One region of the Vibrio limimangrovi genome, then DNA from elsewhere that is predicted to be linked to it. Evidence: predicted binding sites of a transcription regulator. Region 1 holds the regulator's gene; each other region holds the start of a gene.
The links. The regulator CRP, encoded in region 1, controls carbon source genes, mostly activating them, when cyclic AMP is high. The targets are predictions, from matches to a motif close to TGTGANNNNNNTCACA.

Region 1 (8,072 bases):
TTCGCTATGTGACCAAGCAACGCGCACTGCGCAAAGTGAATGACAACTTTATGATTACCTTCTCTGATATTCAGTTACTGCGTGGCGGTAAACCTCTTTTAGAACAAGCTTCTGCAACTATCCACCCGGGTGACAAAGTAGGCTTAGTCGGCAAAAATGGCTGTGGTAAATCTACCCTGTTTGCCTTGATGAAAGATGAACTGTCCATTGATGCTGGCTCATTTAGCCAACCACAACACTGGGAACTGGCGTGGGTGGCACAGGAAACACCTGCTCTGGAACGCAGCGCATTAGAATATGTCATTGATGGCGATCGTGAATTTCGTGATCTTGAAAAACAGCTCGCAGTAGCCGAAGAAAAAGACAACGGCACACTGGTTGCTGAAATCCACGGTAAGATTGAAACCATTGGTGGTTACAGTATCCGTGCTCGCGCTGCTGAGCTACTTGATGGCTTAGGGTTCAGTCAGGATCAGATGAGCTGGAGTCTGACTCAGTTTTCTGGTGGCTGGCGTATGCGCCTCAATCTGGCTCAAGCGCTGCTTTGTCGCTCTGATTTACTATTGCTCGATGAACCGACCAACCACCTGGATTTAGATGCGGTCATGTGGTTAGAACGCTGGTTACAGAACTACCCAGGCACGCTTGTCCTGATCTCGCACGACCGTGATTTCCTCGACCCAATCGTTGGACGCATCATTCACATCGAGAACCAGCAATTAAACGAATACACAGGTAACTATTCATCGTTCGAGAACCAGCGTGCGCAGAAAATGATTCTGCAACAAGCGATGTACCAAAAGCAGCAGAAACAGATGTCGCATATGCAAAGCTACATCGACCGCTTCCGCTATAAAGCTTCCAAAGCTCGTCAGGCACAAAGCCGAATTAAAGCACTGGAACGAATGGAGAAAGTGTTACCTGCACAGTTTGATAACCCATTCAGTTTTGAGTTCCGTCAACCAGCAGCACTGCCAAACCCAATCATGATGATGGATGACGTCTCTGCGGGTTACGGCGACAATTTAATTCTGGAAAAAATTCGCCTTAACCTCGTTCCGGGTAGCCGAATTGGTCTTCTGGGCCGCAACGGCGCGGGTAAATCAACCCTAATCAAATTGCTTTCCGGAGAACTGAAAGCGCAAGGTGGCGATCTGACCTACTCACAAGGGGTGAAGATTGGTTACTTTGCTCAGCATCAACTAGAAACTCTGCATCCTGAAGAAACTCCACTGCAGCACATGATGCAAATCGCCCCAGATCAAACCGAACAACAACTGCGTGACTACTTAGGTAGCTTCGGTTTCCAAGGCGATAAAGCACTAGAAAAAGTGGCCCCGTTCTCAGGCGGCGAAAAAGCACGTTTGGTCTTGGCATTAATTGTTTGGCAAAAACCAAACCTATTGCTACTCGATGAGCCTACCAACCATCTTGACTTGGATATGCGTCAAGCGCTGACCATGGCACTGCAGACTTTCGAAGGCGCGATGGTGATTGTCTCGCACGACCGCTACCTGCTGCGTGCCACAACCGATGACTTGTACCTTGTCCATGATCGCCAAGTTGCTCCATTCGATGGTGACTTAGTTGATTACTACAAATGGCTTACTGAGCAGCAAAAAGCAGAGCGTAAAGAAGCGCAAGCGGCACAACCTGCCAAAGATTCAGCCAACAGCGCTGCTGCAAAAAAAGAGCAGAAACGTCGCGAAGCAGAATTCCGTAAGCAAACCGCACCAATTCGCAAAACGCTGACACAATTAGAAAATAAAATGGATAAGTTAGGCGTAGCACTAGCAAAAGCTGAAGAACAATTGGCGGATAACTCACTTTATGAAGCCGAAAATAAAGCTAAACTAAATGAAGTGTTGGCACTTCAGGCATCGAGCAAGTCGGAGCTTGAAGAGGTAGAAATGGAATGGATGTCTGCTCAAGAAGAACTGGAGCAGATGGAGCTCGAGTTTAACCAATGACAGATAAACACGCGGAATACACTCTAACCTTAGAACACCTGTGGCAATTCAGTCTGCAGTTTTATGGCGTGCGAGAAGTAAAAGAAGCGTGTTTATCATTGCAAAACAATTATCACGGCAACGTGAATCTGCTACTGCTGCTCCGTTGGCTTGACGAGCAGCAGCTCATTTTCCAAGAAAAAGACTGGCATCTGGTACAGAGCTGTATTGGCCGCAGTGAAACGTTACTGCACTCTTTTCGCGAACTGCGACGTCACCTCAAGTCACAGGTAAACGATGCTTTATATCGAGAAACTTTGCAGTTTGAACTGCAACTTGAGAAGCAACAGCAATCCGATCTGGTGGACTGTATTAACTCCCTCTCCCTGATAGCCAATGAAGGCGATCCACTCACGCTCAGATATTGTCGCCAGCTTGGTGGTGAGCACTTGCAACACGCTTTTGCCATCCCGGTACCAAACATTCATCCGCCAAAACATCCATAAATCTGTAAAATACCTATACTACTTGTAAAGGATTATATTAATAAGTTCTCCAAAAGATGATGGGGAACGTGCAAGAGCAGTAAGGTATGACACAATTTTTTGCAGCCGCAGGGATGAAAAACCCGCATATTCAGACCCTTCTCCCACGCTTTATTCGTAAAAAAGCGCTGTTTACTCCTGTCTGGCAGACACTGGATACTGAGGATGGTGACTTTCTCGATCTCGCCTGGAGTGAAGACCCAAACAAAGAACCCGCTCAACGCAAACCAATTTTCATCCTGTTTCACGGCTTAGAAGGCTGCTTCTACAGTCCTTATGCCAATGGGTTAATGAATGCCTTTGCGCATTCAGGCTGGCTCTCTGTGATGATGCACTTTCGAGGCTGTAGTGGTAAGCCAAACAAAAAGGCCCGAGCATATCATTCCGGAGAAGTCACGGATGCGCGTTATTTCCTGGAGCATCTTGAGCAACGTTTTCCACATAACCCCAAAATCGCGGTTGGTATTTCCCTTGGCGGCAATATGCTGGCGAATTATCTGGCGCAATACCGCGAAGATCCTATATTGAAAGCGGCAACCATAGTGTCCGCACCACTCGATCTAGCCGCCTGTGCTAACCGGATTGAACAAGGTTTTTCCAAGGTATATCGACGTTATTTACTTTCTTCACTCAAACGCAACGCCTTACAAAAGCACAAACTTCTGCATGGCGAACTGGCGCTCTCTTACAACTCGATCAAACGCGTGACGCGCTTGCAAGAGTTTGACGATTTGATCACTGCGCCGCTGCACGGATTTAAAGATGCTCACGACTACTACACCCAATGCTCTGGCTTGAGCAAATTGCAGCAGATCAAACTGCCGACCCTGATTATTCATGCCAAGGACGATCCCTTTATGACCGACGAGGTCATTCCAAAATTCGTCCTGCCAGACAACATCGACTATCGCTTGTACGAACATGGCGGTCATGTTGGTTTTATCTCTGGCTCAGCATTAAAGCCAAAGTTCTGGCTGGAAGAAGCACTACCTTCCTACTACCAGTGCATCGCTGCCGGCCACCTTTCTGCTGTTTCAAAACGTAAGACACAGTAAACTGCAACCCCATCATAAAATTTCGAGGTATTTATGATCATTCCCTGGAAAGACATTCCGCCGGATACGCTGGAAAATCTGATTCGTGAATTCGTTCTTCGTGAAGGAACGGATTACGGCACGGTAGAAGTATCCCTGCAAGATAAGATCGATCAGGTAAAGTCACAATTAGAAAAAGGTGAAGCTGTCATTGTGTATTCTGAACTGCATGAAACTGTAGATATTCAAAGAAAAGCAAAGTATTAATACCTTTTCCTAACGCCCTCACATTTTACCGTACCCCAGTCGATGACAAGCAGTTGTTACGTGCTATAGTGGGTTATCAATTGTGCAGTAGGCACCTGCTGCACCTTAAAGGAACAACTTTCGACAAGGTTTGTCATGTCAGCTAAACACCCAATTATTGCGGTTACCGGCTCATCTGGTGCCGGTACAACTACTACATCTGAAGCCTTCCGCAAGATGTTCAATATGATGAACGTCAAACCGGCATGGGTTGAAGGTGACAGCTTCCATCGCTTTACTCGCCCGGAAATGGATATCGAAATTCGCAAAGCGCGTGAGCAAGGCAGACACATCAGTTACTTTGGTCCACAAGCCAATGACTTTCCCGGCCTGGAAAAGTTTTTCCAGCAGTATGGCGAAAACGGAACGGGTAGCATACGTCGCTACCTGCACACATTTGATGAAGCGGTCCCATACAATCAAATGCCAGGGACTTTCACTCCTTGGCAGGATTTGCCAGAGAACAGTGATGTACTTTTCTATGAAGGCTTACATGGTGGCGTTGTCGATGGCAACGTGAATGTGTCGCAGCACGTCGATTTTCTGATTGGCATGGTACCGATCGTAAACCTTGAGTGGATCCAAAAGTTCGTGCGCGATACGCGTGACCGTGGCCACTCACGCGAGGCCGTCATGGACTCCATTGTTCGCTCAATGGATGACTACCTGAACTTCATCACTCCACAATTTTCACGTACTCATATTAACTTTCAGCGTGTACCAACAGTGGACACCTCAAACCCGCTCAACGCGAAAGGCATTCCAAGTTTGGATGAGAGCTTTGTGGTGATCCGACTTCGTGGTATCAAGAATGTCGATTTCCCATATCTTCTGGCCCTGATTGATGGTTCGTTTATGTCGCGCCACAATACAATCGTTGTACCTGGCGGAAAGATGAGCTTTGCGATGGAGCTGATCGTTAGGCCTATCCTACAACAACTGATAGAAACAGGAAAAATTGGCTAAAAATCTCGCTTTCGTAGTGTTTACTTTTCATACCGTGATCATGTGCACAGTTTTGCGTACAAAATAGCAACCATGGCACGATTAAAATCAAGAAATCATCCTAGAAAAAGGATACTATTTCTTACCGAAACACAAGATAGCTTGCAGCATATAAAAAGTGCTCTTATTCTAGTAAACCTGATTCAGGCTTAGCTAAAATATGGATAGCGCAAGCGTACCCTGCAGAGGAAGTGAGATATTATGGTTCTAGGTAAACCTCAAACCGACCCAACATTAGAGTGGTTTCTTTCACACTGTCATATTCATAAGTACCCATCAAAGAGCACGCTAATTCACGCGGGCGAAAAAGCGGAAACTTTGTACTACATCGTTAAAGGTTCTGTTGCGGTTCTTATCAAAGACGAAGAAGGTAAGGAAATGATCCTTTCTTACCTAAACCAAGGTGACTTTATTGGTGAACTTGGTCTATTCGAGGAAGACCAAGAGCGTACAGCTTGGGTTCGAGCTAAATCTCCTTGCGAAGTGGCTGAGATTTCTTTCAAGAAATTCCGTCAGCTTATCCAAGTAAACCCGGACATCCTAATGCGTCTTTCTGCGCAGATGGCTCGTCGCCTTCAAGTAACTAGCCAAAAAGTGGGTGACCTAGCGTTCCTAGACGTAACTGGTCGTATCGCTCAGACGCTTCTGAACCTTGCAAAACAACCAGACGCGATGACTCACCCAGATGGCATGCAAATCAAGATCACTCGTCAAGAAATCGGTCAAATCGTTGGCTGTTCTCGTGAGACTGTAGGTCGTATCTTGAAGATGCTAGAAGAGCAGAACCTAATCTCTGCGCACGGTAAAACTATCGTCGTTTACGGTACTCGTTAATCTCTGATAAGAGTAACGTAAATCAAGAAATGAAAGCCACCAATGACAACATTGGTGGCTTTTTCTTTAGGTATGGAAAAACATGTTGTTAGCCGAAATGCTAACTGTTGGTGCTCTCAAAGATTTTATCTGCAGAAGCTGCAACGAATCCCGGATAAAGTTCACCATTAGCCATTGGGTAACGTTTAGCAAACTCGTAGAAGCCACCAGGAATAATCTCTGAGCCCTCGGTAAAGTTAACCGGCACTTTATCCGCCATGGTGGAAGACTGCTCAAGCAAAACCTCTGGCGAGCCCTTAACTTCTCCACCTGATTCGTTAATCACAAATCCAGCCTGGCGTAGGTGATCATTCACTTCTTTGACTTCATCGTGCTGGTTTAACTGATTCACACTGACCGTAAAGTGGTTGGCGCCGTAACCATGAGCCGCTAGCCAGGACGCGTATTCACTCTCTTTCGCCAGAGCCTGATAATCAGCAAAACTTAGATCCCACAAGCGACCGCCATGCAAAAATGCACTATCTGCTAGTTTATCTGCATCGACTTGTGCCACCAGCTTCGCAACAATCGCTTGAAGCTCCGGTGAACACTCTTCAACTTTGAGCTCACTGATAAAGACTTTTGGCTGTTTTGGATCTGGGTGCTCGTAGTGCTTAGCAACGAGTTTCTTGCTTTCAAACACATAATCACCACACGCCTTGTAGCCGATCGCTAAGAACGGCTTAGCCAGCGTCTCGATGCCAAGAGGCTCAACATTGAATGTACGCAGAGCAATATGATCGTTGATTAACAGCTCATCTTCCTGAAGAAGCTGATGAACTTTAGCAGCAGAAGGACATAGACGTTGAATGTAGTCTTGCCATAGTGATTCAAATAACACATCAGGGGTCATAACGGCTCCTTGTTACGAGAGGTAGGGTAAGAGTGTTGGCGGCTCCTTCACGGCCTTAACGGCAGAACGAGCAGCCTAACCAGTGATGGAATGTCAGTCAGTCGCACACTCTTTATCATTTTTCGCCTGCTAACCCCATTAAGACTCCATACTTTAATGATGCGTCAGCAGGCCTGGCCACAGTTCATCGCCGTGGCCCTATTATTGAAACTTAAAGCGTGACACCAGGGCTCAATGTCGCTGGTAGTTCAGTCGCGCTACCTTCCATTGATGCCATTGGGTAAGCACAGTAATCCGCGGCGTAAAATGCGCTTGGGCGAAGGTTGCCTGATGCACCAGGACCACCAAATGGCGCGTCACCACTTGCACCTGTCAATTGACGATTGCGGTTTACAATGCCAGCTCGAATGTGGTCAACGAAGTATTCCCATTCTTGGTCATCGGTTGAAACCAAACCAGCTGATAGACCAAAGCGAGTGTCATTAGCCAGTTCTACTGCCTTTTCCAAGCCTTCGTAACGCACTACCTGCAGTAGCGGACCGAAGTACTCTTCATCAGGTAGCTCAGCAATATTGGTGACATCGATAATGCCCGGAGAAACAAATGCCGCTTCACCTGCTTTGGCTAAAACCAGACTCTCTCCACCTAATGACTGTAGGTTTGCTTGAGCATCAAGGATGAACTTCGCCGCTGCCACAGAAATTTGCGGCCCCATAAACGGCGCTGGTTCAGCGAACGGCTGATCAACGCGGATATTATTGGTCGCTTCAACCAATCTAGTAATTAGCGCATCGCCTTTCTCACCAAATGGCACGTACAGGCGACGAGCACAAGTACAACGCTGGCCTGCACTGATGAATGCTGATTGAATGATGGTGTAGACCGTTGCATCTAAATCGCCGTAGTCCTCAGAGATAACCATTGGGTTGTTGCCACCCATTTCCAGCGCCAGCATCTTGCCAGGTTGACCCGCGAATTGGCGATGTAGAATATGACCAGTGTTTGCACTACCAGTGAACAGTACGCCATCGATACCTTTCGCATCAGCCAGAGCAATGCCTGTCTCTTTGGCACCTTGAACCAGGTTAATCACGCCTTTAGGCAAACCAGCTTCTTCCCACAGCTTCATCGCCACCTCACCCGTCCATGGTGTTTGTTCTGATGGCTTAAATACCACGGTGTTACCCGCCAAAATTGCAGGAACGATGTGACCATTTGGAAGGTGACCCGGGAAGTTATAAGGGCCGAATACTGCCATTACACCAAGTGGACGATGGCGCAGGACTATCTGGTTACCTGCTGCTTCACGAGTCGCTTCACCCGTGCGTTCATGGTAAGCACGAATCGAAATGGCAATTTTACCCGCCATTGCAGCCGCTTCAGTGCGAGTTTCCCAAATAGGCTTACCCGTTTCTTTAGCGATCACTTCAGCAATCTTTTCGCTGTTTTCTTTTACTTTTTCTGCAAAAGCAAGCACGATCGCTTCACGTTCTGCGAATGGACGATT
Region 2 (8,072 bases), on a different contig from region 1:
TGCCATTCACGTTGAGTGAGCGGGCTAGTGCGTACTAACTCTGGTACGTTCGGGTGGTTGACCAGCTTTTCAATGAACTCTTCGTCAAAGTGTATGGAACGGCTGCGTTGGTTCGATGAAATGTCTTTCATCAATTGCTGTGCTCGATGGCGTTCCAAATCCCCCAGTTCATGGCGAAGGCTAAGCTTTTCTAGCAGACTGCCAGTCGTTGCACCATCAATCAGGAAGTTTCCAACCATGCCTGTCTGATTGGTCATGACCAGCGCTTCTTTTAATAATGCTTTTGCTTGCTCTTCATTTGATTGGCGTGCGGCTAAAACGGCTTCTACGACCAGATTTCGGTTTGTATCGGTGACCAGTTTGCTGCGGCGCGCCTCACTTTGTAAAAAGTCTAACGCTTGACGCGCTTCGTCATACTGCCCGAGGTTAATGTGCGCTCGGGCGATGTTGCGCCATTGCAACTGGCAGAAGTGGTTATACGCAGATTCTGGACGAACTGCGGTGTTTAACCATTCCTGTATCGCTTCGGTATTGCCGCGAGCTTGCCAGAATAGGATCAGAGACAGTGACGCATTTGCAGTCCAGTCAACGTGGTAAGTAGACTGTTTCATCAAGTGTTGAATATGCTCAATAAACTTACCGGCTTTGTCGAGTTCTCCGCGTCCAATCGCAATACGTGCCAGCATCGAGTAGCTATGTAAGTGCTTACTTGGTGAATGATTCTCAAGGATCTGTAAGCCCTTATAAGCGCACTCTTCGGCTTCGTCTAAACGATTCCAGCACCAGAGCACTTGCGCACGGATACGCAGCAAGAACTCATGCAGCGGAACATGTTGCAGTTGGTGCTCCTCGATCAAGCGGAAGCCTGAGTCCTGCACTTCAAATGCGGCCTGGACGTAACCCTGAGCAATCAATATTTCACTTTGCTGCAAAATCGCCCAAAGTGCCTGATGATAAACCTGATACTGACGTGCCAATTTTTCAGTTTGTTGCATCATTGGCAAGGCACGATCGAGTTTGCCCAGGACGTGATTGACTTCTCCAACGACGGAAGTTGCGACGATTCGGCTGCGATAGATAGTGTGATCGAGCTGACTAAGAGCAAGTTCTGCCAGTTCGAGTGCTCTTTCGGGTTGGTTGCTGTTAATCGCCACCTGCGCCAGTAACGCATTAGCCTGACCTTGATAATGGACATCAAGCTCAATATTGCGTTTTTTATGCTCGGTTTCAGCTTCCTGAAGTAACTGACCAACCTGATTGTAGCGGTGCTGACTCTGAGCCAGCCATGCACGTAACATGGTCAGTTTTGGATGACTGAACAGTAGCTCCGAATCTAGCTGATGAATCGCACGCTCCAAGGTGCTTAGCTCGCCTTGGTTAAACATTTTCCAGCCAAATTCATTCAATATTTCAACGACTAAGTGTTTGTCATTTGACTTTTGTGCGTGGTGAATCGCCTGATGTGGCGATTTTTGTTGTAACCATGCCAATGCCGCATTACGGTGCAGATCTTTCTCTTGTTGAGGAATTCTGGCCTGGCGTTCGTGAGATAGAAACTCACCGAACAAATTGTGGAATCGGAACCAGTTATGTTCACCCTCAAGTGGATAGATAAACAAGCCGTAACGATTGAGGGATTCGATCAATCCAAGCGCATCTTCACGCTGAGTCAACGCAAACACCAACTCATCGTTAAAATGATCTAAAACCGATACTTGCATTAAGAAGTGGCGAGTGTCGTGATCGAGTAGATCAAACACCTCTTCGACCAGATAATCCCATAGATGCGCGTGATTAAACTGTGATACCGACTCAACGGTTTGCGCCAGCGTACGGTTTTGATGTTGCGCTTGCAGAGCGATGAGTTGTAGCGCCGAAGGCCAACCTTCAACATATGCTCGCAAGCTATTCGCCATGTCTTCATCAATACCATCAGCGATGCGTTGATTAAAGAAGCGGGTGGTTTCTTCTGTATCGAATGCCAGCATTTCATTGCCGATTTCGATCATCAAGTCACGCACTCGCAGATTCGCTGTACCGAGAGGCGGGGTTGCACGGCTAGTGACCACGACGGTCAGATTATCTGGCATGTGCTTTAAGAAGAAGCGCATCGATTCATGAATTTCATCATTGGTGATCAGGTGGTAGTCATCGAGTACGACATAGCATTCCTGGTGAAAATCAGCCATTTCCGCAAAGAGTTCGCTATACAGAGAGCGCAACGAGGATATTTGGCGCTTTTCCGCCAGTTTTTGGGCATTAGCGCAACTGTAGTTGGTTGCTTTATTCAATGCTTGTAGCAGGTAATTGACGAAACGAAAGCCGTCATTGTCACTGTCATCAATGCTATACCAGCCAACGTTGGGCTTGTCTGACAGCCACTGCGCTGCCATCGTGGTTTTGCCGTATCCAGCAGGAGAGCGAAACAAAACCAATTTGTAGTAAGGCGCTTGTTGCAGGAGGTCCAGCACTCGAGGACGTACAATGGCGTTGTGTAAACGACCCGGGCGAGTAAGCTTAGATGGAATCCACATTAGTAATTGAGTCCTTATATGTAAGCGTAAGCTAGCGAAATCTGAAAACGGTTTGTGTCACTAAATCTTAATTTGTTTAAAAAGCGAACAAAACATGCAAATTGATTGAGATGTTACGTCATCGCCATCGCAGCTTACTTTGATCCACTTCCTAATTCTCAGGAGATAACCCGATTGGCATTAACTACGCCCTTGATTTGTGATTTTGATCACCTAAAAGCACTTCGAGTTGGTAATGTATGCATTTTTCTGCACAGCGTTTGGAATATTTCATGGTTGTTAACTGGGTTAATGTGATCACTAAGACAAATTTTGCATCAAAGACCATGTGAGCCCTAATAACCGTCATAAGTGTAATTCATGCTTTTCTCATGCTTGGTTGTGACCGAAATCACTAACAAGTCGAGCGAGCCCAGTGTTGTTGAGATTTAGATCACTAATTGCTTGGGGGTACCCCCCTCTACGCCCTCATTCCTCCTCCTTTAAGGGGGGAGAATTAGGAGGATGTTTATTCACCCTGCTAAATGCACGATGTATGGCAGATGAATTACTAAAAGACGTGAGAATTTCTTAATGAAACCTACACAACAGAAAAAATTTGACAAAAAGTCGTTCCAAGACAGCGTAAAAAAACACCTATCAGTGACTTACGCTCATACCGTTGAAAATGCCGATAGCCGCGCATGGTACCTGGCAATGGGGCGCGCACTGGCTGAGTTCACTACTTTTGATTTACTTGCGACTGAAGAAGATCCTCGTATCAAGAGCGCTAAGAGTGTTAACTACCTTTCTCTAGAGTTCCTAATCGGTCGCTTAACAGGTAACAACTTAATCAGCATGGGTCTGTACGAGCAAGTGACAGAGGCAATGGCTGAGCTAGGTCATAGCTTAACTGACCTGCTAGAAGAAGAGCGCGATCCATCATTGGGTAACGGCGGTCTTGGTCGCCTGGCTGCATGTTTTATGGATTCATGTGCAGCACAAGAATTCCCTACTGTAGGTTACGGCCTCCACTATGAATACGGTCTGTTTAAGCAGTCATTCAAAGATTGTCGTCAACAAGAAGCGCCAGATGCATGGTGTGGCGTTGAAGGTTACCCTTGGGAAGTCGCTCGTCCGGAACTTGCACAGGAAATCGGCTTCTACGGTCACGTTGAAGTGGTAAACGAGAACGGCAAAGAAGTTCGTAAATGGGTTCCTGGCATGACAGTAAAAGCGATGCCGTGGGATCTTCCAATCGTAGGATACGAATCAGACACGGTTTACCCTTTGCGTCTTTGGGAATGTCAGGCAATTGCACCATTCTCACTAGCCAGCTTTAATAGTGGTGATTACTTCGAAGCTCAGCATGCGCTGATAGACGCAGGTAACATCACTAAAGTGCTTTACCCGAACGATAACCACGAGAAAGGTAAAACACTTCGTCTAATGCAACAGTACTTCCACTCTGCGGCCTCAGTACGCGATATTCTACGCCGTCATGAAGCAGCAGGTTACTCACTAGAAGAACTGCCTAAGCAAGAGGCAATCCAGCTTAACGATACGCACCCAACCATCGCGATTCCTGAGCTAATGCGCATCCTTGTTGATGAGAAAGGTCTAACTTGGGAAGCGGCATGGGAAATCTGTTCACACACATTCGCGTACACAAACCACACATTACTTCCAGAAGCACTAGAGACATGGCCTGAGTCGCTAATTCAGCACTTGCTTCCACGTCACATGGAAATCATTTACGAAATCAACCACCGCTTCCTGCAAGAAGTTCGTGCTAAGTGGCCTGGTGATGTTGCGAAACAGCAAAAACTTTCGATCATCGAAGACGGTTTCCACCGCATGGTACGTATGGCCAACCTGAGTGTAATCGGTTCATACGCGGTTAATGGTGTAGCAGCGCTTCACTCTGAATTGGTTAAGAAAGACCTGTTCCCTGAGTTCCATGAGCTGTACCCAACTCGTCTACACAATGTGACGAACGGTATCACACCTCGTCGTTGGTTGAAGTTCTGTAACCCTGGCCTGTCTACTTTAATCACAGACAAAATCGGTGACGAATGGCCTGCGAAACTTGAACTGCTAGAAGGTATTGCGAAGTACGCAACAGACGCGAAATTCCAAAAAGAATTCATGGCAGTTAAGAAAGAGAACAAAGAGCGCCTGGCTAAATGGGTCAAAGAAAACATGGGTATCGAGCTGGATACCAATGCGATCTTCGATGTTCAAATCAAGCGTCTACACGAGTACAAGCGTCAGCACCTAGATTTGCTACACGTGTTGTCTCTGTACCATCGTATTCTTAACGAGCCTGGGTTTGATTGTGTACCACGTGTTGTATTCTTCGCAGCGAAAGCAGCACCGGGTTACCACCTAGCAAAAGAAATCATCTTCGCAATCAACAAAATTGCAGAGAAGATCAACAGCGACCCTCGCATCGGTAACAAGCTTAAAGTGGTATTCATTCCTGACTACCGCGTGAGCATGGCAGAAATCATCATTCCTGCGGCGGATGTATCACAACAAATCTCACTAGCGGGTAAAGAAGCATCGGGTACTGGTAACATGAAGATGGCGCTTAACGGTGCTTTGACTATCGGTACGATGGATGGTGCGAACGTTGAGATTCGTGAAGAAGTGGGTGACGAGAATATCTACATCTTCGGTCTGGATGTTGAAGGTGTGAAAGCGGTGAAAGCTCAGGGTTACAACCCATTTGATTACTACAATGCGGACCACCTGTTGAAAGCTTCGATGGATTTACTTGCGGGTGAAGAGTTTACTCCGGGTCAACCAGGTCTATTGCGTGCAACGTACGATAGCCTGCTTGATGGCGGTGACCCATACCTATGTCTTGCAGACTTCGCGTCTTACGTGAAAGCGCATGAAGATATGGGTGAACAGTACAAAGATCAGGCTGGGTGGGCTAAGAAAGCCATCCTTAATACAGCCCTAGTCGGTAAGTTCACATCAGACCGCTCAATTCGTGACTATGTGAATAACATCTGGAAACTAGAACCGGTTCACCGTTAATCGACCTATATACCCAAGTAACATGGCTCTGAACTTTGCACCTAGAAGTCACTTGGGTATACGACCAAGGTAGCCAAGCGCTACCTTTGGTTATTTCCAAATATAAATTATTGATAACAATAAAACCCTACATGGAAGGTGTTTGCATTACCTTCGGAGAAAGCGATGAAAGAACAAACAGCATTGAAGAAAGTCGCGGCAATGGCGAGATTGGCTGATAGCTACGTGAGCGCCTGGGGAGAAGAGGCTAAAGTGTCTGATGAGACTTTGCGCCGTTTGCTCGCGTCACTTGGCTACGATATTAGCAGCGACGAAAAACTATTAGCTTCTGCTGAGAGAAAACATAAGAAAGACGTACTAGCCCCTGTTCTTGTTTTACGCGACGGCGACCCGGTCGAAGTGGAACTAAACCTAGGTACGAGTGCTCGTGAGAGTGAATTCAGCTGGCGTTTAGAAACAGAGCAAGGAGAGGTACTTGAAGGCTATCTTCAGTCTCAAATTGTTCGTGACGAACGTGCTGAGGGTGGCCCTCTAGTGTTTGCATTGCCAAAGAATTTGGCGTGGGGTTATCACAAATTGATCATCAGCCGTAAGCGTCGTAAAACGCCTTACGAAATGTCACTGATCATCACACCTAAAGCTTGTTATAAACAGGATGAGCTAAACCAACACAAAAAGCTTTGGGGTCCGAGCATCCAGCTTTATACACTGCGTACTCAGCATAACTGGGGTATTGGTGATTTTGGCGACCTAAAGCAACTGGTTAGTGACATTGCTTCGCGTGGTGGAGACTTCATTGGCCTGAACCCAATTCACTCGTTGTTCCCAGCAAATCCAGAAGGTGCAAGCCCATACAGCCCATCGTCTCGTCGTTGGCTGAACATAATGTACATTGATGTGGTTTCTGTACCTGAATTCGCACTAAGTGCAGAAGCGCAACAGCAAGTTGGCAGCGCTGAGTTCCAGCAACGTCTGCAAAAAGCTCGTGACTCACACTGGGTGAATTACACAGAAGTTTCTGCGCTTAAGATGAGCGTATTACCGCTTCTGTTCAGTGAGTTCAAAGCCCGTCACCTGGACAAGAATACTGACCGCTCTCGCGCCTTCTTCGACTTTGTAGAGAAAGGTGGCGAAAGCTTGTTGCATCAAGCAGCGTTTGACGCGATTCATGCTGACCTTCACGCTGAAGACTCAAATATGTGGGGCTGGCCTGCTTTCCCTGATAAGTACCGCTCTTTTGAGTCTGCGGGTACTCAGAAATACGTCAAAGACAATCTGGAACGCGTTCACTTGTACATGTACCTCCAGTGGATTGCAGACGATCAAATTAAAGAAGCACAAGTACTTGCGGAAGAAAAAGGCATGTCTGTTGGTCTGTACCGAGACCTGGCAGTAGGCGTGGCAGATTCTGGTAGTGAAACTTGGGCTGATGAAGGTAACCTGGTTCTGGACGCAAGTATTGGTGCGCCACCAGATGTTCTTGGTCCTTTGGGCCAAAACTGGGGTTTACCACCGTTAAATCCACAAGTATTGGAAGCAACAGGATACCAAGCGTATATCGAACTACTGCGTGCAAATATGAAGCACTGTGGTGCGTTGCGTATTGACCATGTGCTTGGATTGCTGCGTCTGTGGTGGATCCCTAAAGGTGAGAAGGCAACCGAAGGCGCATACCTGTATTACCCAGTAGAAGATATGCTGGCAATCTTAGCGCTTGAATCTCATCGCCATCAGTGTTCAGTGATCGGTGAAGATTTAGGTACTGTGCCAGATGAAATCGTCGATATCCTTCGCGATGCGGGTGTGCATTCTTACAAAGTATTCTTCTTCGAAACATCGAAAGAAGATGGCGGCTTCATTTCTCCGGAGCATTACGCTGAGCAGTCTATGGCAGCACTGTGTACACATGACATGCCAACGCTACGTGGTTTCTGGCACTGTGATGATTTAAAAATGGGGCGTGAGATTGGACTTTACCCAGATGAAGATCAACTGGAAGGTCTGTTTGCTGACCGATTGAAGTGCAAACAAGGCATTCTGGATAGCGTTCGCTGGCATGGTTACCTACCAGAAGGCATTGGTCACGATGCGCAGTTTGTCCCAATGGATTCTTACCTGAGCGAAGCACTGCAACTGCACGTTGCCTCTGGTGGTTCAGCGCTACTGAGTGTTCAGCTTGAAGACTGGCTGGAAATGGATCAACCGGTCAACATTCCAGGCACCGTTGATGAGTATCCTAACTGGCGTCGTAAGTTGTCGATGAACCTCGATGAAATTTTCGGTCGTGAAGATGTGAATCGAATTGCGAAACGCCTGACTGAAGTTCGCGCACAAGCAGGTAAGTAAAATGAATAGAGTGATTTAGACACATGAGCTGATTTCAATTTGTTGCTTTTCAGATAAGAAATTTCCATCTAGGTCACTCATTCTTCAGGAACAATCCGTTAGGATGGAGTACTGTTATTATGCCCGCGATAATAGCGGGCATTTTCGTTTTTTGTGGCAGCTTTG
Region 3 (8,072 bases), on a different contig from region 1:
CTTTGTTTACCACCGAGCAAAAGAGTTTGAGTTACACCACATGGTACCGAGCTGGTTTGTACCACCAGTAGGCATCATCGTTGCGGATGTCTCTTTTTCGGGCAATCCGTTTTTGGTTCCCATCGCACATGGTGCATTGATGTTCGGTATGATGGCGTACGCAGTGATGCTTCCGATCATGATTTACCGATTCATGTTTACACAGGAAATTCCCGATGCAGCGAAGCCAACTATGGCGATCTTGGCTGCACCTGCGAGTTTATCTTTGGCTGGGTACTTAACCGTAATTACTACGCCATCGCCTGTCGTTATTGCTATGTTGTTTGGTATTGCGGTGTTGATGACGGCCATCATCTACCTGGCATTCTTTAAACTGCTAAGACTGCCGTTCAGCCCAGGCTATGCGGCGTTTACCTTCCCAATGGTAATTGGTGCAACGGCGTTGTTCAAAATGGCAAACTGGATGGAGACGCAAGGTTTAGCGCCACACTATGTTCAACAAGTGCGAAGTTTGGCGGGTTTAGAACTTATCGTTGCAACTTGTGTTGTTGTGTATGTGGCATTTCAATACGTGAATCACCTGATGATAAAACCGCGAGTTTGGCCGATGGCTCATGTGTAACCTGCCTATTCTGGGGGTGCCACAATTGCCGTTATCTGAGATAGAAAGTGACGCTGAATCACACGCGATTGCTGCGTAATTCAGCGTTTAATAAGCTTTTGTTATTTAACAGATCGAGATATCTGCCAGATTAAATAGGGCTGTGCTAAGCTAGCTAACAGTTTCAATCGGCACTCGGTGTTCCCATTTTGTTTACTGTTTATCACTCCAACCAAGTCGACGTTCTCAAATCACTTCTTGTTGAACTGATTCGAATCAGTCCGCTGGAAAACCCATTCGAAAAAGAACAAATTCTGGTTCAAAGTCCGGGTATGTCACAGTGGTTAAAAATGGAGCTGGCCAAAGAGTTTGGTGTGGCGGCGAACATCGATTTTCCGCTACCTGCAACGTTCATTTGGGAAATGTTCACGCAGGTTCTGCCTGATGTGCCAAAGCGCAGTGCATTTAATAAAGAAGCGATGACATGGAAGTTGATGCACCTGCTGCCGGGGCTTCTAAACCAAGAGACGTTTTCACCGTTGGCGCAATATCTCAAAGACGACAGTGATAACTCCAAGCTGTACCAGCTAGCAGAGAAAATCGCCGATATCTTCGATGGTTACTTGGTGTACCGTCCAGAATGGATTGCAAGTTGGGAAGCGGGTCAGAGTGTGCCAGAGCTGGAAGACGAACATCCGTGGCAGCCAATTTTGTGGCAAGCGCTGTACGATCACACGCTATCACTGGGGCAGTCTCCTTATCACCGCGCCAATCTTTATGAACACTTTATCGACACGTTAGAGAATTTTAATGGCAATTTTGACCATTTACCGAAGCGTTTATTTGTTTTTGGTATTTCCTCTTTGCCGCCACGCTATATGGATGCATTAAAAGCGATTGGTGAGCACATCGATGTGCACTTGATGTTCACTAACCCGTGCCGTTACTACTGGGGTGAGGTTCGGGACCGCAAGTATCTGGCTCGTTTGGCAGCGAAACATCGTCAGCATGTCGTATGGCAGGATGATCACTCTGAAGTACAAGGTGAAACCGAGCAGTTGAAAGGGGCTCTGGAAGACAATGTGATTGATGAACTGCACACCGATGTGGTCGGAAACAGCCTCCTAGCTTCAATGGGGAAATTGGGGCGCGATAACATGTATCTGCTTTCTCAGCTTGAATCCCATGAGATCGAAGCGTTTGTTGATGTCGAGCGCGACAGTCTGATCCATCAATTGCAAGCTGATATCCTGAACCTCGAAGAACATCAAGACGACCAGCAGATTGAAAACAGTCATCACAAGCGGGTAGTTAGCTTGGGCGACAAATCGCTAAGCCTGCACGCTTGTCACAGTCCAATGCGTGAAGTAGAAGTGCTTCATGATCAACTGCTAGCGATGTTTGATGCAGATTCGACCTTAAAGCCACGCGATATTATCGTCATGGTTGCGGACATCAACGCGTACAGTCCCGCGATTCAGACGGTATTTGGTAATGCGCCGGGGGAGCGTTTTATTCCGTATTCGATTTCAGACCGAACGGCGGACCAGGAGAGCCCAATTCTTGCGGCATTCATGCAGTTGGTAAACTTACCGAATACGCGCTGTTTGGCTTCAGAACTACTGGAACTGCTGGAAACTCCGGCGATCTTAAAGCGTTTTGAGCTCAGTGAAGATGATTTCTTACAAGCGAAACTGTGGGTTGAAGAGTCGGGCATTCGTTGGGGGTTAGATGCCAATACCGGACGTGAATTTGAACTGCCGGAAACCCGTCAAAACACGTGGCAGTTTGGTATTCAGAGAATGCTGCTGGGCTATGCGATGCCAGAGTCGGCTGGCTTGTTTGAAACCGAGCAAGGCAGTTTATCTCCGTACAACGAAGTGCAAGGGATGGGAGCCGAACTTGCTGGCAAATTAGCGCACTTTATCCAACAAATCAGCACGTATCGCAGCAAGCTTTCTCATGCTCACACTATCGATGGCTGGCGTGAGACATTAGTATCGCTGCTGGATGACTTCTTCTCGGTCGAGTTAGAAGGTGAAATGGCGCTGAAATCCATTCGCGACACGCTCAGTAATCTTAAAGAACAATTAGCCGATGCGGCATTTGAAGAGGCATTATCTCCTGCGATCATCAGCCAATATCTGCAAGATAAACTGTCTGGCACGCGAGTCAGTCAGCGTTTCCTTGCCGGACAAGTTAACTTTTGCACCCTGATGCCGATGCGTTCGATCCCATTTAGAACGGTCTGCCTGCTCGGAATGAATGACGGTGTTTACCCGCGTTCCATGCCGCCGGAAGGCTTTGACCTGATGACGGGAAGAACTAAGCCGGGTGACCGTTCACGACGGGATGATGACCGTTACCTGTTCCTGGAAGCGATGTTGTCTGCACAGCGAACGCTCTACATCAGTTACGTTGGCCGTTCGATTCAAGACAACACTGAACGCGTCCCTTCGGTGCTGGTTTCTGAGTTGATGGAATACTGTCACCAAAACTACTGCTTAAGCGGAGATGAAGGCTTACCGGTTGATGAGTCTGGCGACAATTTATTGAAAGCTTTAGTGAATGCTCACGCCATGGTGCCATTCAGCCCAAGTGCCTTTCAGGGGATGCACTCCAGCTACGCCAAAGAGTGGATTCCCGCGGCGTTAACCCAGAGTAGCCAATCTCAAGGCTACGTTCGCCGAGATTTCAACCGCGCATTGGACGATTATCTGCTGGGAGCCACGTTCCCACTAGAGCTCGATTTAGTCGAGCTGCAACGTTTCTGGCGTTTACCGGTACAGTACTTTTTCAATCGCCGCTTAAAAGTGGTATTTGAGCCGCCACTGCCAGTCATGGAAGATGATGAACCATTTGTTTTAGGTGGACTGGAAAGCTATCAGATGCGTGATGAGCTTTTAGAAACCTTGCTCGAAACCACGTTGACACAACCAGAGAAGAAAACAGATGTGCTCAAGCACTTTATGAGTCAACAACGTGCGCAAGGTAAGTTACCAGTTGGTGCGTTTGGTGATATCGAGTTTGAAACCAACCGAGTTCAGGCTGAAGAGCTGGTGGACAAACTGACGTTTTTATCTGGTGCACCGCAAGACGATTTAGAAATCGACCTGACCTTTGACTCCCTATTCGAAGGAAATGAGGGTGATGAGAAAAAAGTTCGCCTGACAGGCTGGCTTACTCAGTGTTACCAATCCGGATTGATTCGCTACCGAAGTGGCAGGGTTCGATCGCAGGATTATCTGGCCGCCTGGATTGATCACCTTGCTATGTCAGCATCGGGACATGTTAAGAAAACTCATATCATTGGCTATGACCGCAAAGAAGGTGCGGTGCATTTAATCTACCCAGAAATTGCAGATGCCGCGTATGCCAAGCAGTTACTCACTGAGTTAGTGCGCTTGTTCTTTGAAGGTATGACCAAGCCTTTGCCTTACTTCCCGCAAACTGCGCTGGCATGTGTTGAAGCGGGCTTTAGTCGTGGACATTGGGCTGACGACGAAGAAAAGTCTTTGAAGAAAATGGCAGATACATTCAACGATGGCTACATGAGTTCAGGTGAAGGAAACAACGCCTATATTGCACGTATTTGGCCTGCCTGGAATGATGACTTAGCTACAGAAGTACGTTTAATGACCGCATTGGTACTGCAAGGCGCGCGTTTAGCCGTGCAAGATGCGGACGATATAAAAGCGTAGTAAGGACAGTTGGATAGAGTAAAGGGAGAGTAGGGTGGCCGCCAGAAAATCATTATTTTTTGTAGGGCGTTCGCTGTACGGCCACAAGGTCAGAGGGACCATGATACTTTTGCTTAATTCATTTGAGTGTTGCCGCCTGAAAGGCTTGGCTTATCTCGTGAGGCGCATACTAACGGTGCAACAGATGGATAACCGTGAGAAAGATCCCACAAAGCCCTAAATTATCCAACTTGGTAAACATATAAATAGAATTTTTAACGATAGATCACACTTCTATCAGTTGATAATCCGGAGAGATTCAGCGTTATGGATCAAATGTCAGGTGCAGAGCTACCTAACCATGATTTAGAAGCCACTGGGCAACCGCAGCCAACACCACTAGAAGCGATGATGTTTCCTTTACATGGTGCGAGGTTAATTGAGGCATCCGCGGGTACGGGCAAAACCTTCACTATTGCGGGTTTATACCTGCGCCTTTTGCTTGGTCACGGCAGTGCAGAGACCAAACATCGCGTCCCGCTTACCGTTGATCAAATTCTGGTTGTGACCTTTACCGAAGCGGCGACAGCGGAGTTACGCGATCGTATCAGGGCGAGAATCCATGATGCGCGTATCGCTTTTGCTCGCGGACACAGCTCCGATCCAGTCATTCAGCCTTTGCTTAACGAGTTCGACGATCACAAGCAAGCGGCGGAAATTCTTCTCCAGGCAGAGCGTCAAATGGATGAGGCTGCGGTCTACACCATTCACGGTTTTTGCCAGCGCATGCTGACACAAAATGCTTTTGAATCCGGCAGCCGATTTAATAACGAGTTCGTGACGGACGAAAGCCACCTTAAAGCTCAGGTGGTGGCTGACTATTGGCGACGTAACTTCTACCCATTGCCATTCACTTTAGCGGGGGAAATTCGTCAGTTGTGGGGTTCTCCATCTGCACTGTTGTCTGACATCAGCAATTACTTAACAGGCGCACCGTTAAGCCTTTCTGTACCTGCGATGAAAGGCAGTTTGGCCGATGTTCATACTGAGAATCTGAAAAAAATCGATCAGCTGAAAGCACAATGGCGAGATAGCCAGGATGACTTTTTAGCGCTGATTTCTGATTCAGACATCAACAAACGCAGCTACACCAAAAAGTCTCTGCCGACCTGGTTAGAGGCAGTGAATGCTTGGGCAGCAACAGAAACCACGGGTTACGACTATCCAGACAAGCTGGAAAAGTTTGCGCAAAATATCCTGTCGGAAAAAACACCCAAAGGTAGTGTGCCGCAGCACGCCGTTTTTGAAGCGATTGAGGCTTTTCTTGCCAATCCTATTAGCTTAAAAGCGCCACTGTTGGCTCATGCGATTGAACATTGTCGCGTGATGTTAGCCAGCGCGAAAAATCAGAAGCAATGGCTATCTTTCGATGATTTACTGACTCAACTTTCTGCTTCTATCGATACCGATGAAAGCGAGCTACTGGCTGAGCGAATTCGCACTTTGTATCCGGTCGCGATGATTGATGAATTCCAAGATACCGACCCGTTGCAATACAGTATTTTTAGTCGTATCTATCTGAACAATCCAGAATGCGGTTTGTTTATGATCGGTGACCCGAAACAGGCGATTTATGGTTTCCGTGGCGCAGACATTTTCACTTATATTAAAGCTCGTAACCAAGTAAGTGCCCACTACACGCTAGGAACGAACTGGCGTTCAAGTGCGGATATGGTGCAGGCAGTGAACCAAGTGTTTGCCTTGCCAGACAGCCCATTTATCTATGATTCGGACATTCCTTTCTTACCCGTAAACTACAGTCCAAATGCCGAAAAACGCATTTGGACTATGGGTGGTCAAAAGCAACCAGCACTGACTTATTGGTTGCAAAACGCTGAAGAAAAACCGCTGCCAAAAGGCGAATATTTAACTCGAATGGCAGAGGCAACGGCAAGCCAAATCCAAACCATTTTGACTCAGGCTCAGCAGGGACAAGCGTGTCTGGTGAACGGTGAAAAACAGAAAGCCATTCAAGCCGGCGACATCGCGGTACTGGTTCGCACGGGAAGCGAAGGCCGGATGATTAAGCAAGCGCTGGCAGATCAAGGCATTGCTAGTGTGTACCTGTCCAACCGAGACAGCGTGTTTATTAGCTCGGTGGCTCAAGACTTACAGCGTCTTCTGCAAGCAGTGCTGACCCCGGAAAATGACCGGGCGCTACGTGCCAGTCTCGCCTCTGAACTGTTTGCGCTGGATGCCGCCAGTCTGGATGCACTCAACAATGATGAAATCGTATGGGAAAACGCGGTTAATGAATTCAAAGAGTACCGTAAACTTTGGATTCAGCGTGGTGTGTTACCCATGCTGCGTGCGGTGATCAGTAAACGTCATATTGCTGAACGGTTGTTAGAAGAAGGCGCAAGCTCACAAGGAGAAAATGGTGAGCGAGTACTTACCGATTTAATGCACATTGGTGAGTTGCTTCAGCAAGCCAGTAATGAACTGGACAGCGACCACGGTCTGCTGCGCTGGCTGGCTCAGTCCATTAGCGATGCGGAAAATGGCTTGGGTGGCAGTGACGACCAAATTCAACGTTTGGAATCCGAACGTAATTTGGTACAGATCGTCACCATCCACAAATCAAAAGGTCTGGAGTATGACCTAGTCTTTCTGCCGTTTGTTTTCAGTTACCGAGAAGCCAGCGAAGCCAAATATTACGATGTGGCCAATGACCGTACTGTACTGGATATTACGGGCAATGATGCATCAATGCAGCAAGCGGACAAAGAGCGTCTCGCTGAAGACCTGCGTCTGATATATGTGGCATTAACGCGCGCCGTATATGCCTGCTTTATTGGTGCTTCGCCTTTGCGTAACGGACGCTCAACCAAAGAACCAACGGGTGTTCACCGCAGCGCAATCGGCTATTTGGTGCAAAATGGTCAAGAGGGCGGAATCAACGATTTGTACCAAGGTTTAAAACAGCAGCAAGATAAGCTTGAGTGCGTCGCTTTAGGGGAGCCACCAAAGCAGCTCGAAGAGATGTATGTAGCGCCACAAGAAGAAGTGTGTGATCTCACGGCTAAAGAACTACAAAATCCTATCGACAGAAACTGGCGTATCACCAGTTATTCTGGTTTGGTCAAGCAGGGCTCTCATCAGACTGAACACGACGCCACCATTGAGATTACTGGCTTTGATATTGACTCTTCTGACGAGCAAGATGAAGCCGATTTGGTTGAGCCAGAGCGTTCTATTTTTACCTTCCCAAGAGGAGCGCGCCCGGGCACGTTCCTTCACAGCTTATTCGAGGAAATTGAATTTACTCAGTCAGCAACGGCGGAAGAAAACACGCAAATCATCCTTGGATTGATGGAAAGTGAACAGTTGGATGAAGAGTGGCTGCCAATTTTACAACAGCTAATTGATACCGTACTTGCCACGCCGTTAGACGGTAAGTCATTGCTGCTTAATCAAAAAGCACCATCGCAGCGTCTGGTGGAAATGGAGTTTCTGCTGCCGATTGAAGTGTTGTCCGCACCGTCTCTGAACCGTGTGATTCAACGACATGATCCATTATCTGCAAAAGCCGGGGATTTAGGTTTCCAGACGGTTCAAGGCATGCTCAAAGGCTTTATCGACTTGGTGTTTGAGCATCAAGGCAATTACTACGTGCTGGACTGGAAATCGAACCACCTTGGCGACGATGTAACTCACTACCATGGTGAAGCACTAAAATCTGCCATGGCGGATCACCGTTACGATTTGCAGTATCAGATTTATGCCTTAGC
Region 4 (8,072 bases), on a different contig from region 1:
TAAATACCTTAAAATAGTCACCTTGCTTATTAAGAACGGTCGTTGGTGCGTGAACACACTTATCATGAAAGAGCTCAAAGCCAATGCTGGCTTGACTTAACGAGTCTGATACCTTGCGATCCAGCTCCTGCTCATTGACTTCATAATGAATATTCGCCATCACGCTGGTCACGTTTAACAATTCTGCCCAGCCACTAATCACATCGATGCAGTCATTGAATTGTTCGACTTCAGCATATAGAAACGGAATATTGAGTTCGTGAAGTTCTCTGTTAAGGTGCTCTAACCGACGGGCGACGAGATCCGCTTGCATTGGAGCCATGTGATGCTCTCTCCACTGCTGCGGCGTTGCAATAAAACACGCGACAACAGGCTGCCCGGAATCCAGCGCCGCCTTTAGTGCTGTGTGGTCTAACGTTCTTAGATCACGTCGAAACCAGACCAGAACCATACTGACTCCTTAACTACTCTGCGTGTGGCCTAGGTGGAGTTTTTCGATCACCTCTGAGCACTGAATTTGATTCGGGAATTGAGTCTGTAACGCTTTTAACGCTTCTACTTGTTTGACTGGTAGTGCTTTGTTGGAGAACAGAAATACTTGATGATAACGCTCAATTACCTCGTGTTCGATTAAGCCAGAAATGTCGTTTACTTTGTCAATTAAGGTGACGTGATATCCCAGTTCACAAAGCTTCGCCGCTTGAATCCAGCTTTCCGATTCCCGAAGCTGTTCAAAACTGACGAGCAAACACTTCCCTTTCGAAGCTGCCTTATTTTCAGAATCAATCACGAGTGCGAGTCGCTTGATGAGGCAGGTTTGGAAAAGTCCCTTCTGCAAGGATCGAAGCGAGCCTTTGACTAACTCCAATGCATCAAACACCGGATTAATAAATTGCTCAACGACTAAGTTAAAAGGATACTCCTTCATCACGGACGTCAGAACGCTCTCTATCTTAGCGCTATTAAGTTGAGACAAAGCGGACAACAAGGTCTCAACTTCTTCTAATACGTGCGGTTCCGAACTGATTTCTACATCATCTGCTTTTCCTAGCAAGCCTTTTACTTTGCCGATAGCGATACCTTTCACCAACCAGCTTTGTATTTCTCGGATCGTGTCAATATCCTGCTGGCGATATAAGCGATGACCTTTTTCTGTCCGTTGCGGTTGAATAAGGTTATATCTTCTCTGCCATGCTCTCAGCGTGACGGGTTTTACGCCCGTCAACTCTGCGACATCTCTAATTGCGTATAGTTTTTCTTCTGAACTACAAGCCATAACGTAATCTCATCTCCTGCGGGTGTGGCTCTAAGTATTTTTGCTTTTGTAAATACTCGTCCGGATAAGTATTTAGATAATGCTTAATCAGGGTTAGCGGAGCAAGCAACGGCAACAAACCGGTTCGATAATCATGAATGACGGTCGCCAGCTCTTCCTTTTCTCCTTTATTCAGGGAGCGTTTGAAATACCCCTGAAGATGCATCAGAACATTGGTGTTATTTTTGCGGCTCGCTCGGTTTGTGAGGGCTTTCATTAACCCTAAGCGATATGCTGTAAAAAAGTATTCAATGTCGTAGCGTGCAACATCAGCCACCAAACGCCCCAGCGAACGATACGATTCAGGATGATGCGCCATTAGCGTTAATTTATAGCGGGAGTGGAAATCAATGATTTTGCCTCGGGTTGGCTCTCCTGACATTGACTCATAAAAATCATTGAGACAGTACACGCGAGTAATGAAGTTCTCTTTAAGCACAGAGTCATTCAGACGTCCATCTTCCTCGATCGGTAACCATGGCATCTTCTGCATTAGTGTTTGAGTGTACAAGCCTACCCCTTCTTTTGAAGCATTATGATTGCTGTACACTTTAACACGCTCCATACCGCAGGTTGGCGATTTGGCACAGACGATGTAGCCACATAAATTCTGCTTCTCTAGCTCATCAACTTTGTTCGCGGAGTATGCCAACATATTGTCAGTGTGGTCATTTTCAGGATTTTTTGTTTCCACCAGTGCCAGGCGTTCTTCATTAGAGATCAACCGAATCGTAGGTCTAGGTACTGGCATACCAACGCCGACCTCAGGGCAAACAGACACAAAGTCGAAGTAATTACTGAGCTCTTTCGTTACGAAGTTACTCACCTTATGACCAGAGTCGAAACGGACACGTTCACCTAACACACAAGAACTGATACCTACTTTGATTGAAGATTCCATGATTACGCCATCCCTATACAAAAGGTTTTGTTGTATAACTTATAGCAATCTTGCCAAGATTGTACAAGAAATTTAGTTGTACAATTTAAACATTTTACACGCTCGAACTGGACTTAGATCACCGCGAATACAAAGAAGTCATGCCGCCTTATACTTTGATTTTGCGTGCGACATCAATAAATCGTCTCTAAGCAAATCGATTGCCTTTTGGCTTTCAACATATTTCGTTATAATCATCAAACTTAGTTCCCATAAGGGTTGTTTTTGTGACCAATATCTCAAGGATGTGGCTTACTCCCCGATATTATTGCCTCAACGAAAACGAACGAATTCAACAGAATTGGTAACAGCCATCTATACTAGATGCGTTTTACCAAACAAGACTTTGGAGAGCACTTATGGCAACCCCACACATCAACGCACAACCAGGTGATTTCGCTGAAACAGTTCTAATGCCTGGCGATCCTTTGCGAGCTAAGTACATTGCAGAAACGTTCCTGGAAGATGTGAAGCAAGTTTGTGATGTTCGAAACATGTTCGGCTTCACTGGCACTTACAAAGGCAAAAAAGTATCCGTAATGGGTCACGGTATGGGGATCCCTTCATGCTGTATCTACGTACACGAGTTGATCGCTGAGTTCGGCGTGAAAAACGTTATCCGCGTAGGTAGCTGTGGCGCGGTACGTGACGATGTCAATCTGATGGACGTTGTGATCGGTATGGGTGCTTCTACTGACTCAAAAGTTAACCGTATCCGTTTCAACAACCACGACTTCGCGGCAATTGCTGACTACGACCTTTTAGAAGAAGCAGTAAAACAAGCTCGTCTGCAAGAAGTACCAGTAAAAGTGGGTAACGTGTTCTCTGCAGATCTGTTCTACACACCTGAAGCCGACCTGTTCGCGAAGATGGAAAAACTAGGCATCCTGGGTGTAGATATGGAAGCCGCTGGTATCTACGGTGTCGCTGCAGACCTGGGTGCAAAAGCGCTGACTATCCTGACCGTTTCTGACCACATCATCCGTGGTGAAAAACTAAGCTCAGAAGAACGTCAAAAATCGTTCAACGACATGATGAAAGTTGCTTTAGAAACCGCAATCAACATCTAATTAATCATTTGCAGCCGGTGCCTGACTGGCTGCCCGAATTACCCAGAGGGGGCGATCGTGTCTAACGGCGAACTGCCAAAAGATGCAGATGGGTTACAACTCAACTTTTGTAAAACATTGGCGTGTGACAACTTTGGATTGAGTGATGCGAAACGTTACGTTCTGCAGCATGCTAACCCCAAGCGCCCGGCGATGGTTTGCCGTGAATGTGGAGCTTTCCCCCCTTTACTTAACAACCGCGATGTAGTTAACGAACTTCATCGTCTGCGGCACGTCCATAGTGACGGGTTGCCTGCCTGTCGTAATAATGAATGCGACAACTTTGGACTCTCTGTCCACACTCACAAACACCTCTACCACGCTTTTGGTTACAGTGGAGACCGCCAACGTTACCGCTGCAAAGCATGCCAAAGTACGTTCGTCGATAAATGGTCCGGTGCAAATAAAAAGCTTCAGTTCCAAGAGAACTTAATGGCTTTGTTGTTCACTGGTTATTCCGTGCGCGAAATCTGTCGTAAACTCAGCATCAACCCTAAAACGTTTTACGATCATGTTGATCACATTGCGAGTCGCTGTCGCCGGAAACTCGCGACTATTGATGCGCGTTGGGTAAACCACGCTAATCATTATGAATTAGCGTCGAATTACATCGCTCTGCAACCAAAAAGTAATAATGGCGTGTACTGGATTGTCTCCGGTGAAGCACATTCCGGTTATATTCTCTGTCAGCACGTGAACTACTCATCAGACGAGGAGCCAATAGGTACGCTTGATCACAACCCATACGATCAGGTTTCTCGGTTTGTTTCTCAAGAATACACAGCCGAAGCCAGCGAACCACCAGCAGAGCCTTCAAGCAAGCTTCGTGAACGCATCGACCAGAAATATCAGACCATTTTGGCTCGGGCTAATGTCGAAGACCCGCTAGGAAATCTTGCGACATTCCACTATCCGTCAAAAGGTGCACTCATTCGTCCACCTTACACGTCGTACGCTCATTATCTGCACGTACTTGATATGTGCGGGTCAAATAAGCACGTTGCTATTTACATGCCTCAAGATCCTCTCCTCCGTTCGGCAGCGTTGAGTGTCTGCTTATCTCGCATTAAAAATAAAACTGTCGATTTAATGTATGTGGAAGAAGATCCAGCCTGGGACATGAGCTTGCCATTTGGCAAAATCGATATCGTTTACATGAGTTGGTGGAGAGACCGTTGGGCTATCTCAAATCAAGGGGGTATCTCAAACCAAGGGGGTATCTCAAACCAAGGGGCTATATCAAATCAAGGAGATAGAAGCAAAGGCATTTGTTACCTTGCTGGTGATAACAATGAGCCGGAAAAATGGTTCAATGTCGCGACGACACGTCAAGTACAGTTCTACCAAAAGCGATTCCAGCTACTGTTCGAAAGCTTCATTAACGAACCACGACGTAAATTAAGACCTGGTGGTATTTTACCGCTTCTGGACATATTCAGAGCTTGGCATAATTTGTGTTATCAAGATAAACAAGGTCTCACTGCGGCTCAAAGACTCGAAGTTACAGACGCGCCTTTGACGATTAAACAGCTCCTATCCTAACGACTGAATTGTTGTGATGTAGAAATTAAGAACCAGTCAGGATCAGTGAATACAAAAAAGCCTACCCTGCTGAGCGAGATAGGCTTAGTGTTTTTGATTAAAGCTTACAGCTCTTCGCCATAGATATCGAAGGAGAAGTATTTCGCAGCGATCTTATCGTAGGTGCCATTCGTGCGAATCGTCTTAATAGCTTGGTTAAACTTCTCAGCTAATTCTTTATCGTTTTGACGCAGTGCCAAAGCGGTACCCTCACCGATGTAAGCTTTATCAGTAACCGCTTCACCGACAAATTCATGGCCTTGACCAATTTCTTTCTCCAGGAACGCCAAAGCAAGCTGATCTGAGTTACCAAAGGTAGCATCCAAACGACCGTTCGCCATGTCCAGATACACTTCATCCTGACCTGAGTAGCGCTTGATTGTTGCAACTGAACCAAATTTATCTGTCACGTAAAGATCATGAATAGTACCGCTTTGCACGCCAATCACTTTATCTTTTAAACCAGCTTCACTAATTTCAATATTGCTGCCTTCTTTAGCAACAAAACGCGCTGGAGTCTGGTAGTACTTATTGGTAAATAGTACGCGTTTTTTACGATCATCCGTAATACGCATTGAAGCCATAATCACGTCTGACTTACGTGCAAGCAAACCAGGAATCAGAGAATCCCATCCCTGTGAAACCCAGGTACATTCTAACTTTGCCTCTTGGCATAAGGCATCAGCGATTTCGATATCAAAACCGACTGGCGTACCGTTGGCATCCATGTAATTAAATGGTGGGTAAGTAAAGTCAGAAGCCAGACGAACTTCTTTCGCCATCAAAGGTGTAGATAGTAGTGCAGCAGTACAAGCTAATGCGCTCAGCATTTTCTTCATGTGTAATGTCCTTATTATATTTCAGTTGATGGTGTCAGTTGATTGCTCGAGATGCAAGTTACATATAGTTTCCGCCACTTCCAGCATGCTCTTTTCCGAACCGATCGTGATTCGAACGCAATTCTGCAGACTTGGCTCATGAGTTTGGTTACGAGTCACAATTCCTTGTTGACGCAAGTATTCAAAAAGATTGACGTGCGGTTTAGTGCGAATCAATACGAAGTTAGTCGCTGACGGATAAATGGTTTCTATCCAGTCCACATTTTTAATACGCTCTATAAAACGTTGACGAGATTCAATTAAGGTATGGGTATGCTCCGCTACCTTTTTTAATCCTTCCGCGCTTAACGCTTGTAATACGATTTCCGCTGAACTATCAGGCATTGGATAAGGCGGGATAAGTTTACACACAAAGTCCATTATCGATTGCTGGGCAATAATAAATCCGCATCGTACCGCTGCAAGTCCAAAGGCTTTGGACAAGGTGCGAATCACAACCAGATTCGGATAACGGTCAATCAGCTCAACCACGCTGTGGTCAATCTCAAATTCAATATATGCCTCGTCTACAACCACTATCGCGCTCTGTTGTGTCTGCTCCAATATGTCAACGATCTTTGCGTAGCTCAGAAGCTGACCGGTTGGATTGTTTGGTGAACACAAAAATACGAGGTTAGCCTGTTCTGCTGCTTTCACAACACTCTCAACGTCAAGGTCAAAGTTTGGCAGAAGTAGTGGGCTATCTATCACGTCAATAGAGAGCGACTCGGCACAAAACTCGTACATCGCATAGGTCGGAGTGCAAATAGCGATGCTGTCTTTTCCTGGCTGGCAAAAGGTACGGATAAGCAAATCGATCGCTTCGTCCGCACCACGTACCGCTAGGATAGGTTGCGACGTAGAGCAATAAGCTTGATACGCAGCCGCAATGTCGTGAGGTAGAAAATCTGGATATCGATGCAGTGGTGACTGATGTTCTTTGTAAAGCAACGGCTCTTCAAGTTCGTTGGCGTTAAGCCATAATCTTCCTGACCCACCAATACGTCTTGCCGATTGATATGGTATTAACTTTTTTATGCTCTCAGGAGCTAACTTCTCAGCTAATGACATTATAATTATCATCCCAATATGAATACATAATCAGTTTTATCCGATTAAATTAAATTTAATTTCTTTATTGGTAATAAATTAGTCAATAATCTCTTTCGGTTAAATCGAAATAAAGGCATACTAGCCATGCAAAATAATAATGGGTAGATGACATGCAAAGCAGACTTCCTTCGACAAAAAACCTACAAGCTTTTCTGGCTACAGCCCAGCACCTGAATTTCACTCATGCGGCTGAAGCCCTTAATATGACGCAGGGCGCGATAAGTCGTCAGATTCAGTCGATAGAGAGTTTGATGGGTGTCACACTGTTTTATCGTCAGGCTCGAGGTTTAGCCTTAACTCCGGAAGGCGCAAAGTTTATTCCACTGGCAGAAGAGATCATCCTGCTCTTACAAGCATCGATTCGAGAAGTAGTTGATAGTGCGAACCGCATCAAGCTCAACGCGCCTAGTTGTATTACTTCATGGCTGTTAGGTCACATAGCCAACTTTCAACAAGCCTACCCCGATGTAAACGTGGAGTTGACCTCGACAACCAAGCATCAGGCTATCCCCAACTTTGATAGTTTCGACTTAGTCATCTCTTACGGAAAGCCTATTCGCAGTAAAACCATTGATCAGGTGTTGCTCTTCGATGAGATTTTAGCTCCGGTCTGCGCTCCACAGCTATGGGATACGATAGCTACACAAGGTTCGGGCAACGAGCTGGATGAATTGAACCTCCTCAAGCGCTGCACATGGCTGCACGCCAATACGGAGCAATCAGACTGGTCGATGTGGCTGGCATCGAGAGGCCATAGCAATATTCAGGGTAGAGGTAATCAAACCTTCGCCACATTGGATCAGGCAGTTAATGCGGCTCAACAAGGGTTTGGAATGGCGATAGGTGATATTACACTGGCCGCACAAGACTTGAAGTCAAAGCGATTAATTCGGCCATTCGACAGCTATGTGGCGTCGGGTAATGGTTATCATCTGATTAACCCTACACAAAAAGGCAATATGATGGTTGGTAAATTAGTCGACTGGTTAGTCGAACAAAGCAGAGATACTTAATCATTGCGCCACAGTAGCTAATACCGTCTGAAACTTATTACTTCATTTCATGCGATTCAGGCAACGATTCGAAGATCTCGCCCTAGCGGTGACACTGTGGCGAGACCATTCTTCTTAACCATA

Region 2: malT (HTH-type transcriptional regulator MalT) is a predicted target of CRP. The motif match lies at 2,733-2,748, and genes of this name have one in related genera.
Region 3: recB (exodeoxyribonuclease V subunit beta) is a predicted target of CRP. The motif match lies at 4,496-4,511, and genes of this name have one in related genera.
Region 4: deoD (purine-nucleoside phosphorylase) is a predicted target of CRP. The motif match lies at 2,482-2,497, and genes of this name have one in related genera.

The regions. Positions count from the first base shown of each region.
Region 1 covers NZ_JBSUGF010000022.1:28,131-36,202, reverse strand. Annotated here, with positions in the region: gene ACWYU8_RS21275 (ABC transporter ATP-binding protein) at 51-1,970, shown strand; gene ACWYU8_RS21270 (TIGR02444 family protein) at 1,967-2,455, shown strand; gene ACWYU8_RS21265 (hydrolase) at 2,542-3,549, shown strand; gene ACWYU8_RS21260 (YheU family protein) at 3,583-3,795, shown strand; gene ACWYU8_RS21255 (phosphoribulokinase) at 3,931-4,800, shown strand; gene crp (cAMP-activated global transcriptional regulator CRP) at 5,041-5,673, shown strand; gene ACWYU8_RS21245 (2-oxoadipate dioxygenase/decarboxylase family protein) at 5,774-6,565, opposite strand; gene astD (succinylglutamate-semialdehyde dehydrogenase) at 6,777-8,072, opposite strand, start outside.
Region 2 covers NZ_JBSUGF010000007.1:257,509-265,580, forward strand. Annotated here, with positions in the region: gene malT (HTH-type transcriptional regulator MalT) at 1-2,534, opposite strand, end outside; gene ACWYU8_RS08885 (glycogen/starch/alpha-glucan phosphorylase) at 3,108-5,561, shown strand; gene malQ (4-alpha-glucanotransferase) at 5,727-7,907, shown strand.
Region 3 covers NZ_JBSUGF010000002.1:250,245-258,316, reverse strand. Annotated here, with positions in the region: gene ACWYU8_RS03270 (TDT family transporter) at 1-622, shown strand, start outside; gene recC (exodeoxyribonuclease V subunit gamma) at 811-4,302, shown strand; gene recB (exodeoxyribonuclease V subunit beta) at 4,618-8,072, shown strand, end outside.
Region 4 covers NZ_JBSUGF010000013.1:120,146-128,217, reverse strand. Annotated here, with positions in the region: gene phrB (deoxyribodipyrimidine photo-lyase) at 1-451, opposite strand, end outside; gene ACWYU8_RS18280 (MerR family transcriptional regulator) at 461-1,276, opposite strand; gene ACWYU8_RS18275 (YbgA family protein) at 1,266-2,216, opposite strand; gene deoD (purine-nucleoside phosphorylase) at 2,615-3,325, shown strand; gene ACWYU8_RS18265 (transposase) at 3,383-4,906, shown strand; gene ACWYU8_RS18260 (ABC transporter substrate-binding protein) at 5,011-5,784, opposite strand; gene hisC (histidinol-phosphate transaminase) at 5,806-6,897, opposite strand; gene ACWYU8_RS18250 (LysR family transcriptional regulator) at 7,047-7,949, shown strand.